DNA from 3 places in the Brucella sp. IR073 genome. Region 1 is predicted to be linked to each of the others. Evidence: predicted binding sites of a transcription regulator. Region 1 holds the regulator's gene; each other region holds the start of a gene.

Region 1 (4,145 bases):
ATATTGGTGCCATCATCCTGCGCCGCCGTTTCGAGCGCCGCTGGTAAACCGGGAGATGTGAAGAAATGAACCTGATGACCGAACGATCTCTCGAAAAAGCAGTGGGGGAGAAGATGAACGCTGTCACCGCCAAGAACAAAATGAAGGGCGAGAAGGTTTCCGTCTTCTACGGCGCGAAACAAGCGCTGTTCGACGTCGATCTCGACATTCCCGAGAAGATGGTGACGGCGCTGATCGGCCCCTCCGGCTGCGGCAAGTCCACCTTCCTGCGCTCGCTCAACCGCATGAACGATACGGTCGAGGGCTGCCGCGTGACCGGCAACATCACCCTCGACGGCGAGGATATCTACGATCCGAAGATCGACGTCGTCGAGCTTCGGGCGCGTGTGGGGATGGTCTTCCAGAAGCCCAATCCTTTCCCCAAGTCGATCTATGAGAATGTTGCCTACGGCCCGCGCATTCATGGCCTCGCCAAGAACCGTCACGAGCTGGATGAAATCGTGGAGAGCAGCCTGCGCCGCGCCAGCCTGTTCGAAGAGGTGAAGGATCGTCTGCATGATGCCGGCACCGGCCTTTCCGGGGGCCAGCAGCAGCGCCTCTGCATCGCCCGTGCCATTGCGGTGAGCCCGGAAGTGATTTTGATGGACGAGCCTTGCTCCGCGCTCGACCCCATCGCCACCGCCAAGGTGGAAGAGCTGATCGACGAGCTGCGCCAGAACTACACCATCGTCATCGTGACGCACTCGATGCAGCAGGCGGCTCGCGTGTCGCAGCGCACCGCCATGTTCCACCTGGGCAATCTGGTCGAGGTCGGCGACACCGAGATGATGTTCACGACGCCCAAGGAAAAACGCACCCAGGATTACATCACCGGACGCTTCGGCTGACGGGCTGGTCTGGAAGAAATTGAGGACAAACGAAATGCCATCCCAGCACACAGTCCGCTCCTATGATGAGGAGTTGAAGTTCCTGGCGCACAAGATCGCCGAGATGGGCGGCCATGCCGAGCGCATGGTCGAGCAATCGGTCGAGGCCATCGTCAATGCCGACAACGCGCTCGCGCAGCGCGTCATCTCCGATGACCTGATCCTTGACGCCAGCGAGCGCGAGATCGACGACCGCGCCGTCACCATCATCGCCAAGCGCCAGCCCATGGCCTCGGACCTGCGCGAGATCATCGGCGCCATCCGCATCTCCTCCGATCTGGAGCGCGTCGGCGACCTCGGCAAGAACATTGCCAAGCGCGTCGCCGCCGTGTCGGATACCCGCCAGCCGATCAAGGTCTATCGCGGCCTGCAGACGCTGGCCGAACTGGCGCTGACGCAGCTGAAGGAAGTGCTCGACGCCTTTGCATCGCGCTCGGTCGCCCAGATCAACATCGTGCGCGACCGCGACGACGAGATCGATGCCATGTACACCTCGCTGTTCCGCGAGCTCTTGACCTATATGATGGAAGACCCGCGCAACATCTCGGCCTGCACGCATCTTCTCTTCTGCGCCAAGAACATCGAGCGCATCGGCGACCATGCGACCAATATCGCCGAGACGGTCTATTACATCGTCACCGGCCAGCAGATGCCGCCCGATCGCCCGAAGGAAGATCTGAGCCACGGCATCGTCGTGGACGAGGCGAAGCGGGCTTAACCAGCTCGCACCCTCCCTCCCCGCAAGGGGGAAGGAGGGTGCGAGCCCTGCCCGGTGGGGGTGGCGGGGATGCCTTGGGGGCCGGCATATCCGCTTCGACAAGCATATTCTAATGAGGAACTGCTGAAATGGCCCATGCACCCAAAGTCGCGGTTGTCGAAGACGAGGAGGCGCTGAGCGTCCTCCTGCGTTACAATCTCGAGGCGGAAGGCTATCTGGTCGATACTATCCTGCGCGGGGACGAGGCGGAAATCGCCTTGCGCGAGAATGTGCCTGATCTCCTGATCCTCGACTGGATGCTGCCCGGCGTCTCCGGCATCGAGCTTTGCCGCCGCCTGCGCCAGCGGGTGGAAACGGAGCGCCTGCCGATCATCATGCTGACCGCGCGCGGCGAAGAGAGCGAGCGGGTGCGAGGCCTTGGCGTCGGTGCGGACGATTATGTCGTGAAGCCCTTCTCGACCCCGGAACTGCTCGCCCGCGTCAAGGCGATGCTGCGCCGCGCCAAGCCGAGCCTGCTTTCCCACGTGCTGAAAGTGGGTGACCTCGTGCTCGACCGCGAGCAGCACCGCGTCTACCGCAAGGACCGGGAAATCCGCTTAGGGCCCACGGAATTTCGCCTGCTCGAATATTTCATGATGTCGCCGGGCCGCGTCTTTTCGCGCAGCCAGTTGCTGGACGGTGTCTGGGGGCCGGATATCTATGTCGATGACCGCACGGTGGACGTTCATGTCGGGCGTTTGCGCAAGGCCATCAATACGGGTCGTGCCGTCGATCCGATTCGCACGGTTCGGGGCGCCGGCTACTCGTTCGGGTAGATAATATTGTGGCAAAGCGCCAATAAAGTGAAAGATTTATAAAAAGTAAATATTACTATACTGGTAAGTATTATTAAGAAATAGTTAGGAAAACGGCAGGATATTATGTTTATCCCGCCGTTTTTCTTCGTTGCCATTCTTTGGCCTAAAACATGCGTCCTCATGGCTGCCTTCGTTGAGGTGTCCAAGCATGAGACTGAGCTTTTGAAGAGCGCTGAAAACTGGAAAATCCTGGCCGTGGCCGGTGCGATTATCGCGCCTGTCGTCATGACGGGATGCACGACGTCGAAGGGCAGCGGATCCGGCCAATCGGCCAAGGGAACCGTCTCGCAGTCGAGTGCGTCGGGCTATGGCTATACGGCTGGCGGCAAGAAAACCTACGCCTATACCGCCAAAGACAGGGAATGCCTCAAGCGGGCAATGTATTTCGAATCGAACCGCTCCAGCGAGGATGGCTTTCTCGCGGTCGGAACGGTGGTGATGAACCGCCTGGCCTCCGGCAGATATCCGGACACGATCTGCGGCGTCGTCGGCCAGAAGAACCAGTTTGCGCCCGGCGTGCTCTCCCGCCCGATGAAATCGCTCCCGGAACTCGATGAAGCCGCGGATGCGGTGCTGCGCGGCGAGCGGCACCCCAAGGTGAAGCAGGCCATGTTCTTCCACACGGCCGGGCTGAAATTCCCCTATCGCAACATGCACTATGTACTGGTGGCGGGCGGCAATGCCTTCTATGAGAAGCGCCGCCGCGACGGCTCGCTCGAAACGCCGATCCTCGAGACCCCGCGCCTCATCGCCGCCGCCGATGTGCTGAAGCCGGCAATGCCCGCCTTGGGCCACGAGCGTGCGGTGCCGATTCCTACGGCCTCGCCCGTCGACCGGACGATGGTCGCCAGCATTGCGTCTGACCAGGGCTTCGGCCCCCGCGCCAAGGGGGATCGCGTGACGCGCGCCCCGACGGCACGGGTCGAGACGGTCGCCTGGCAGACCGGCCCCGCCCCGGTGCGCATGGGAACCACCACGACCTCCACGCAAATCGAACTGGGCTATGATTCAGGCCGCAAGCCCATCGACGCGATCGGTGAGTTGCTGCTTAAACAGGACAGGCCTGAGCCGGCGTTTCAGTAGGATAATATCGGCGCACGGAATCGCCGAAGCAATTTGCTTCTTGTTGGAAGCGCTGTCCGCCAACATATGATTGTTACCGCGGTCTCACCCGCACCGGAAACGGCTGATAGATCACCATCGGCGGCCCGAACGGCCGGTAGAACGGTTCGTCGAAGGCCGCGCGGCGGGCTGCCCGCCGGTCGAGATCGAGTTGCAGCAGGCAGTTGGCGAGCGCGTCGGTATTGGGCCGGAAGCCATAGGCGCGGCAGGTCTGGATGTCGGCGGCGCGCCGCTCCTCGGGCGTCATCGTCGTGCATCCGGTAAGCGCGGCGGTGAGAAGGATACCACAGAACGCAAGTTTCTTCATGGGTCGGTCTTTCCTGATCCGCTGCCGACTATAGCAGAGGGCGCGGTGCGATGGCTACTGGCGCGAGAGGGTAGCCAGCTTCGGTCTGCGGGAGTATGAAGAAAGCCTTTCGTCCATTTCAATGATCGGATGCGCCATGACCATACATTCCCGCGATGCAATCATCGATCCCGTCAAGCTCGACCGTCTGGCGGAGGTGGCCGTCAAGGTCGGCC
Region 2 (4,145 bases), on a different contig from region 1:
TCGTGCTGCAATTCCCGGTGCAATGGTATTCCACCCCGCCGCTGCTCAAGGCCTGGCAGGATGCGGTGCTCACCCGCATGTTCTACATCGCCTATGAGGCGGAAGGCCGCGCGCTCGAGGGTACGCCGCTGCTCATCGCCGCGACGGCGGGCAATGTGCCGGAGGCCTATCGCCCCGGCGGACGCAACATGTTCGCCATGGAAGATCTGTTCGCCCCTCTGCGCGCAACGGCGAACCGCTGCGGACTCGGCTGGACCAAGCCCTTCGTGCTCTATCAGGCCGACAAGCTGGATGCCGAAGCGCTGAAAGATGCCGCAGCCCAGTACGTTTCGGCTCTGCGCGACTGGATCGAGACGACACCCGCACGGCAGAGCAAGGCGGCGTGATCAGCTCCCCGCCCGCGCCACCCAGCGGTGCCAATCCTCGACGCTGCCGTTAAAGGCGTTGAGATCGATCTTGCCGTCCACGCCATGCGACAGGCCCGAGCCGGAATATTGCCAGAACAGCCATTTACGGCCCGGATAGACCTTGGAAGGATGCGCGGCGACCGAGCGGAGCCAGAAGGGATAATCGAGGAATTCGCCCCTCAGATTGTCGCGATAGAAATCGGGCGCAGTGTAAATGATGGGGCGCTGGCCGTAATGGCGCTCCAGCTTCTCCATGAAGACCTTCATCTTCTCCAGCACGCGCTTGCGCGAGATGCGCTGGCTGCAGCGGGATTCGCCGTTCCATTCGACGTCGATGACCGGCGGCAGCGCGCCTTCCACCTTCGGCACGTTGCGGATGAACCAGTCGGCCTGCTCGCCCGCGGTACGGCACCAATAGAAGAAATGATAGGCGCCGCGCTTCAGTCCGGCCTCATGCGCCCTGCGCCAGTTCTTCCTGAACATCGGGTCGAGATGGTCGCCGCCATCGGTCGCCTTGATATAGGCGAAGTTGGCGCCCTGCGAGCGCAGCTTCTCCCAGTCAATTTCGCCTTGCCAGCGCGAGACATCGACGCCGTGCACGGGGAGCGCTTTGGGAGAGGCGCGGCCGAAATTGATCGGCTTGGCGTCACGGAAACGGCGGCTATAGACGCGGCTGCGCTCGACCGGCCCCGAGGGCTTTTCCGGCACCACGAAAGCGACGGACTCCACCTTGGGCCGCGGCTCTGGCACCCGGACGGGCGGCGCGGGCATGACGGGCGCCGCCACGGGCGTCACCAGCGCCATCTCCTGCTGCTGCGGCTGCGCAACCGGGGCGGGCGGCACCGGAGCGGGCGGCGTGACATCAACCGGCGGCGTGATGGAACTTGTCGTCTCAAGCGATGGGCGCGCCACGAGTTCGTCCAAGCCGTCGCTCGTCGATGAGCAGCCGGCCAGAACCATGCAGATAGGCACTATGGCCGACATGCCGGGAAAACGCATGGAACCCTTTACGCAATACAAGAATAAGATCCAATCCCAAGGCCCCATAACGCCGGAGCCTCCTTCAGCAATTGCTAAAGCCAAATTCCAAATAAAGATTGAATCGAATTTTAACTTTTAGCTCGTTCTGCCGATTCCCCCTGCGGACATGCGAAAGCCCGCTCCGTTTCATCTCACTGTTACATCCGGCTTCTACAGATTGGAAACGCTCTAAATGGGGGCAGTTTTTACGTTGAGGATAGCCAGATGAACGAGACCGTTTCACAGCAAGCCCTGTTCAAGACAAGTCAGCTTGAGGAAGCCGACAGCGCGCCGCGCAACCCGACCGACAACCCGACCATGGGTGAGATCATCACCAAGCGCTTTTCGCGCCGTGGCTTTCTCCAGGGCTCGCTGGCGGTATCGGCCATTGCAATGACGGTGAGCCCGCTGGCGCTCATGGCCGCCGACGATGCCAAGGCGGCAGGCAACGGCTCCGCCTTCACCTTCAAGGAAGTCGAGGCGGGCGTGGATGACAAGCACCATGTCGCGGAAGGCTATGACGCCGACGTGCTCCTGCGCTGGGGCGATCCGCTCTTCCCCGATGCGCCCGCTTTCGACCCGACGAAGCAGACGGCTGACGCGCAGGCCAAGCAGTTCGGCTATAACAACGACTATGTCGGCTATATCCCGCTCGACGGCTCCTCGACGCACGGCCTGCTCGTGGTCAACCACGAATACACCAACCCGCATCTGATGTTCCCCGGCCTCGTCACCGTTGCCGATGGCAAGATCAAGCAGAACGCGCTGACCAAGGACCAGGTCGATGTCGAAATGGCTGCCCATGGCGGCACGATCGTCGAGATCAGGAAGGTGGACGGCAAGTGGCAGCCGGTGCTGGACGGCAAATATAACCGCCGCATTACTGCCAATACCGAGATGCAGCTTTCCGGTCCTGCCGCCGGCCATGACCGTCTCAAGACCAAGGCCGACCCGACCGGCACCAAGGTGTTCGGCACGATCAACAATTGCGCCGGTGGTGTGACGCCCTGGCATACCTACATCATGGCCGAGGAAAACATTCACGGCTATTTCAGCGGCGAACTGCCGGCCGATCACCCCGAAGCCGCCAATTACAAGCGCATGGGCATTCCCGAGGGCGCTTATGAATGGGCGAATTTCTACGACCGCTTCGATCTTTCCAAGGAGCCGAACGAGCCGAACCGCTTCGGCTGGGTGGTCGAAGTCGACGCTCTCGACCCGACCTCCACGCCGAAGAAGCGCACCGCGCTTGGCCGCGTCAAGCATGAGGGCGCCGAGTCGATCGTCAACAAGGATGGCCGTGTGGTCTTCTATCTCGGCGATGACGAGCGCTTCGACTATGTCTACAAATTCGTCACTGCGGGCAAGTTCAATCCGGATGACCGCAAGGCCAATATGGACCTGCTCGATGAGGGCACGCTCTATGTCGCCAAGTTCTCCGAGGACGGCACGGTCGAGTGGCTGCCGCTCACCTTCGGCCAGGGCCCGCTGACCGCCGAAAACGGCTTCAAGAGCCAGGCCGATGTGCTGATCGAGACCCGCCGCTCCGCCGATTTGCTCGGCGCGACCAAGATGGACCGCCCGGAAGACGTCCAGCCCAATGGCGTCAACGGCAAGGTCTATGTGATGCTGACCAACAACACCAAGCGTACGGACGAGCAGGTGGACGCCGCCAATCCGCGCGCCAAGAACGCCTTCGGCCACATCATCGAGATCGCCGAAGACGGTGGCGACTTCGCGGCCACCAAGGGCAAGTGGGAAGTGCTGCTGAAATGCGGCGATCCCTCGGTTGCGGAAGTCGGCGCAACGTTCTCGACCGATACGACCAAGAACGGCTGGTTCGGCATGCCCGATAATTGCGCTGTCGACTCCGCCGGACGTCTCTGGGTCTCCACCGACGGCAACAACAACAAGCAGACCGGCCGCACCGATGGTCTTTGGGCTGTGGACACCGAAGGCGGCGCGCGCGCCACGTCGAAGCTCTTCTTCCGCGTGCCCGTCGGCGCCGAAATGTGCGGCCCGCTCTTCACGCCTGATGATGAGACAGCCTTCGTCGCGGTTCAGCATCCCGCCGATGGCGGCGAGGACTGGGAAGGCCACGGCCGCCCGTCCTATTACGAAGACCTCTCGACCCGCTGGCCGGATTTCCGCAACGACATGCCGACGCGCCCGTCCGTGGTGGCGATTACCAAGCAGGGCGGCGGGAAGATCGCGGTTTAAGCTTGGCACCCCCTCCCCCTTGCGGGGAGGGTGGCCCGAAGGGTCGGGTGGGGGTGGTGACGTTTGCGCTCCGGTTTTCGAAGCAAGCACCAACGTCACCACCCCCATCCGCCCGCGAGAGCATTTTGTTTTTAGACGGAAGCAACAAAGCTTCCTTTATAGATGGTGACAACTTCGCCGTAGAGGAATGGATCCCAGTGACAAGCACTGGGATGACGAGGTGGAGAGGTTTTCGCCCAACTGGACAACGGTTGTGGCAGATGGAACGGTTGGAGATTATCTGGAACAGCCATCCCATCCGTCATCCCAGTGCTTGTCACTGGGATCCATTCCTCTACCTATCCATTACAACTACGGTCAAAATGCTATTCAGGTGATTCCATAACAACACAACTTGCTCTAGCGCAGGCACCTTCCCCGCAAGGGAGAGGGAAGGTGTCGGTGCTACTCCGCCGCCTCACTCACCGCCCGCCGCGTATCCAGTATCGCCCGGATCTC
Region 3 (4,145 bases), 160 kb from region 1:
AGCATCACCTCCTGCACCTTGCGCTCGATGGTGCGCTCGGGGGTCAAGAACAAATTTTTGGCCAGCTGCTGCGTGATGGTCGAGCCGCCCTGCACGGTGCGGCCGCTCAAAATGTTGGTGACGATGGCACGCGCGAGGCCGATGGGATCGATGCCGAAATGCGAATAGAAGCGCCGGTCCTCGATGGCAATGACTGCCTGCGGGATATAGGGCGACATGTCGTGAAGGCCGACCGCCTCGCCGCCCGTGGTGCCGCGATTGGCGATGAGATTGCCGTTGACGTCGACGATCTTGACGTTAGGAGGCCGGTCGGGAATGGCCCAGTCGGTCGTCGGCGGCATTTTGGCCGCGAAATAGACGACGACACCGGCCAGCGCGATGCCGCCCCACAGCCCCATGACCAGCGACCAGTAGACCATGCGGCGGACAAGGCCGAAAAAACCGCGGCGTTCGCCGCGGCCCGATTTCTTGCGGCTGCCTTTCGAGGAGGTTTTGCGCGAAGCCTTGCGGCGCGGCGCGCGCGAGGCGCGATCCTCGTCATCCACGCGCAAATCATCATCCCGCTCGCCGGGCTCATCCCCGAACGAAGGTTCGATCCGTTTGTCCCTCTCGCCACCCGAAGCCATGCCGTCTTACAATCCGTCCGTTCCGTTTCCGTCGCAATGACCCATGCGTTGCAGGGTAATTGCGGCGGTTTAAAGGGACGTTACGGCGTCCGTTAACGGGAAAACGGGAACAAAGCGCAATTACTTCGCCTTCAGGAAATCTCCCACTTCCAGCAGCACGAACTCATTGTCGTCGGCCTTGTCGATCTGGCGGCCGGCGGAGAAGGGCAGGTTGTTGTCGTTGCCGACAACGATATGGTTCTCATCCACCACATCGACATTCTCGATGGTGACGAAGGGCATTGTATAAGTGCCGTTCTCGCTGCCCTGGCGCGCCTTGTTGTCGGGGTCTTTGACATCCATCAGGTCGATATAGCCGATCTTGCGGACAGGACCGCCCGCATTCGCGTCGGTCATCTCGATCTTGTAGATGCGCTTGAACTTGGCGGGCGTCGAGAAGCAATCCGGCTGCGGGTTCTTCGGGTCGGCACAGGCCTTCGCCGCCGTGCCCGCGCCATTGTCGCGCTCGATGATGAGGCCGGTGGTGCCGTCGATCATGTTGAAATCGCCGATCGCCGCGCCGCCCGCGCTCAAGGGATAAAGCCAGCTGCGGCCCGTCCACTTCTTGCCGGCAATGTCGAACTCGATGATGCGCAGCGCCGGATTGTCGCCGGCCTTTTCCACCGAGCCGTCGGCCAGATAGCGCGGGCCTTCCAAGAGGGCGTAAAGCTTCGAGCCGTCCTTCGACCGCGCCATGCCCTCGAAGCCGCCGGAGCGCTTGAGGTTGATGGCAGGGTTCTTGAGCGTCGGATTGGCGGGCAGCGTGAAGGCGGGATAATCGGGCGAGCGAACCGGCTCGCCATCGATAGATGTTTCCACCACATCCGTCACCTTGCCGGTCTTGTCTACATGGACGAGGAAGGGGCCGAACTCTTCGCCCAGCCAGAAGCCGTCATCCACGGGCTGGATCGATTCGACGTCGAAATCAGAGCCGGTCAGGTAACGCTTCTCCGCCCCTTCGAGCACGATGGGGAAGGGCACCTTTTTGTCGGGGTCGGAGAGGAAGATCGTCTCCATCCGCTCGACCTTGCCCTGGTCCCAGTCGAACTTGACATGATGCAGCATGAGCATCGCATCGGGCGAGTTCAGCTTGTTGCCGAAGCCATTGTCCGACAGCGTCCAGAAGGTGCCGTCGCCCATCGCCTTGATGCCCGAGAAGCCCTGCAGCGGCTGGCCGTCGAGCGGCACCGAAATCCCGGTCGGGCGGTTTTCATCCTTGCCTGGAACCGTGCCGAGCCCCGTGGCGCGGTGGCGGTCCGGCGTGGTGAACTTGCCCGATGTCTGCAGATGCTCCGGCGCATCCTCCGGCGCCTTGATGACCGAATTCGCCGGCAGAACGGCCTGCGCCTTCAGCGTGGCGGGAAATTTCGTCTCATCGGAGAAAGCCGGATTAGGGGCAATCGCGATGAGAATCGCGGTCGTCGATAGAAGCAGAGCTTTCATGGGACAGATCCTGCATGGACGTTGATGGGTCCTGTCCCGATAGAGCGCCTCGATGTCGGCTGGGTGACATCGGCATGAAGCTTTGGTGAAAGGCTCCGCTTCTACGCCGCCCTGACGCCCCGCTGTTCGCTGAGGAGAACCGCGACATCCTCCACAGTCATCGGCTTGGCGTAATAGAAGCCCTGCACTTCGGTCGCGCCCTCGTTGCGGGCGAAGGCGAGTTGCGTTTCGGTCTCCACGCCCTCCAGCGTCGCTTCCATGCGCAGCGCCTTGGAGAGGCTGATCATCGAGCGGATGATCTCGGCGCTGTCGCTGCTGTCGAGGTCGCGGGTGAAGGAGCGGTCGATTTTCAGCCGGTCGAAGCGGAAGCGGCGCAGATTGTTGAGGCTGGAGAAGCCGGTGCCGAAATCGTCCATGGTGAGATGAATGCCGAGCGCGCGCACCCGCTCGATGGCACTGATGACACGTGGGCTTGGTTCCAGCAGCAGGCTCTCGGTGATTTCGAGATCGAGCCGGTCGGGTGCAAGGTCGCTCTCGCGCAAGGCCTCTTCGATCTTGGAAACCAGCCCGCTATCCTTGAACTGCACCACCGACAGATTGACCGACACCCCGATTGGAGCCGGCCACGAAGCAGCGGCGCGGCAGGCATCGCGCAATACCTGTTGGCCGATGGGAATGATCATGCCCGAGCGCTCGGCGATGGGGATGAACTCGACGGGCGAAACCATGCCGCGTTCCGGATGCTTCCAGCGCAGCAGCGCTTCGAAGCTGCGCAACTGCCCGGTTGAGACGGAATAGATCGGCTGGTAATAGACATGGAATTCGCCCCGCGCTATGCCAAGGCGCATTTCAGCCTCGAGCGCCGCCTCATGGTCACGCACCAGTTTAAGTTCCGCGCTGTAGAAGCGGTAGGTGCTGGTGGGCTCGCCCTTCGCCTCGTAGAGCGCAAGATCGGCGCAGCGCAGGATATCAGAGCGCGTCCGCCCGTCATGGCCGATGCGGGCAATGCCGATGCTGGTGTTCGGAATGATTTCCGCGTCGCCGAACGGGATCGGCTGCACCACTGCCGCGATCAGCCGCTCCGCAAAAGCGCTGGCCTCTTCGTCCGCTTCCAGGAAATGCACGACCAGAAACTCGTCGCCGCCGAGCCGCACCACGACATCGCCGGGCTTCGCCGTTTCCTTGAGGCGTCCGGCGATGGCCATGAGCACATGGTCGCCCGCCACATGCCCCATCGTGTCGTTGATATGCTTGAAATCGTCGAGATCGAGCAGATAGGCATGGGCGCGGCGCGCTTCCCATTGCCGTGTCGAAAGCCCTTCCTCCATCACCTTTGCAAGATAGGTGCGGTTGAAAAGGCCGGTCAGCGTATCGCTATGCGCCTGCTTGCGCGTCAGCTCCTCCGCCTGCTCGAACCGGCGCATCTGGTCGAGATAAAGCTGCTGGCTGCGCCCGAATTGGCGGAACAGCCCCGCCATGATGAAAGGCAGGAACAGCATGAGAAAATGCATGATCGTTCCGGTGAACGTCGTCCACGCATCGCCGGAAAGCCCGACCAGCAGCCTGTAGCGCGTATCGAGAACGAAACCGGCACCGGCGAGCCCCGCCCCCAGCGCCAGCCCCGCAATCAGATAGGCGCGCTCAAGTTCGCGCAGCCTGTATTTGTTGGATGCCTTGAGAAAAAACATTGCCCGCAACCCCCATAAAGCATGATCCCGAACCGAAGGTCAGCGTCAGCAAAAAGTTGCAGACTTTTCGGTCAAGATCATGCGGCCCTGATATGCCCCCGTCGCGTTTCCCCGCGCGACGGGTTTCCCCTATGGATTGCAGCTTTGCCCAAGTTTTTAAAAATAGAATTAATTGTCACAATTGCATCGAAAGATGCCGGAGAACCCGGAAATCAGCGTTAGCAAAAGGTTATCGGGAATTTGTTCTACACCGTCGCGGCGGTGAGAATGTAGAGGCATGGATTCCTGTGACAAGCACAGGAATGACGAGGTGGATATGCTTCCGCTCCGATAAGAACCGTCCTGCATG

What was found. Region 1 encodes PhoB, which activates phosphate uptake and scavenging genes when phosphate is short. Its sites were predicted from a motif close to TGTCATNNANCTGTCAT; they were not measured.
Positions count from the first base shown of each region.
Region 2: ACOWVG_RS14370 (PhoX family protein) is a predicted target of PhoB. The motif match lies at 1,573-1,589, and genes of this name have one in related genera.
Region 3: ACOWVG_RS04395 (esterase-like activity of phytase family protein) is a predicted target of PhoB. The motif match lies at 2,161-2,177, and genes of this name have one in related genera.

Region 1 is NZ_JBAKHD010000002.1:286,363-290,507, reverse strand. Features, by position in the region: gene pstA (phosphate ABC transporter permease PstA) at 1-47, shown strand, start outside; gene pstB (phosphate ABC transporter ATP-binding protein PstB) at 114-887, shown strand; gene phoU (phosphate signaling complex protein PhoU) at 922-1,644, shown strand; gene phoB (phosphate regulon transcriptional regulator PhoB) at 1,773-2,459, shown strand; gene ACOWVG_RS05140 (cell wall hydrolase) at 2,622-3,584, shown strand; gene ACOWVG_RS05135 (hypothetical protein) at 3,658-3,930, opposite strand; gene ACOWVG_RS05130 (aminopeptidase) at 4,067-4,145, shown strand, end outside.
Region 2 is NZ_JBAKHD010000006.1:24,336-28,480, forward strand. Features, by position in the region: gene ACOWVG_RS14360 (NAD(P)H-dependent oxidoreductase) at 1-386, shown strand, start outside; gene ACOWVG_RS14365 (GH25 family lysozyme) at 387-1,406, opposite strand; gene ACOWVG_RS14370 (PhoX family protein) at 1,653-3,647, shown strand; gene ACOWVG_RS14375 (molybdopterin-dependent oxidoreductase) at 4,092-4,145, opposite strand, start outside.
Region 3 is NZ_JBAKHD010000002.1:123,841-127,985, reverse strand. Features, by position in the region: gene ACOWVG_RS04400 (PBP1A family penicillin-binding protein) at 1-626, opposite strand, end outside; gene ACOWVG_RS04395 (esterase-like activity of phytase family protein) at 747-2,108, opposite strand; gene ACOWVG_RS04390 (putative bifunctional diguanylate cyclase/phosphodiesterase) at 2,210-3,796, opposite strand.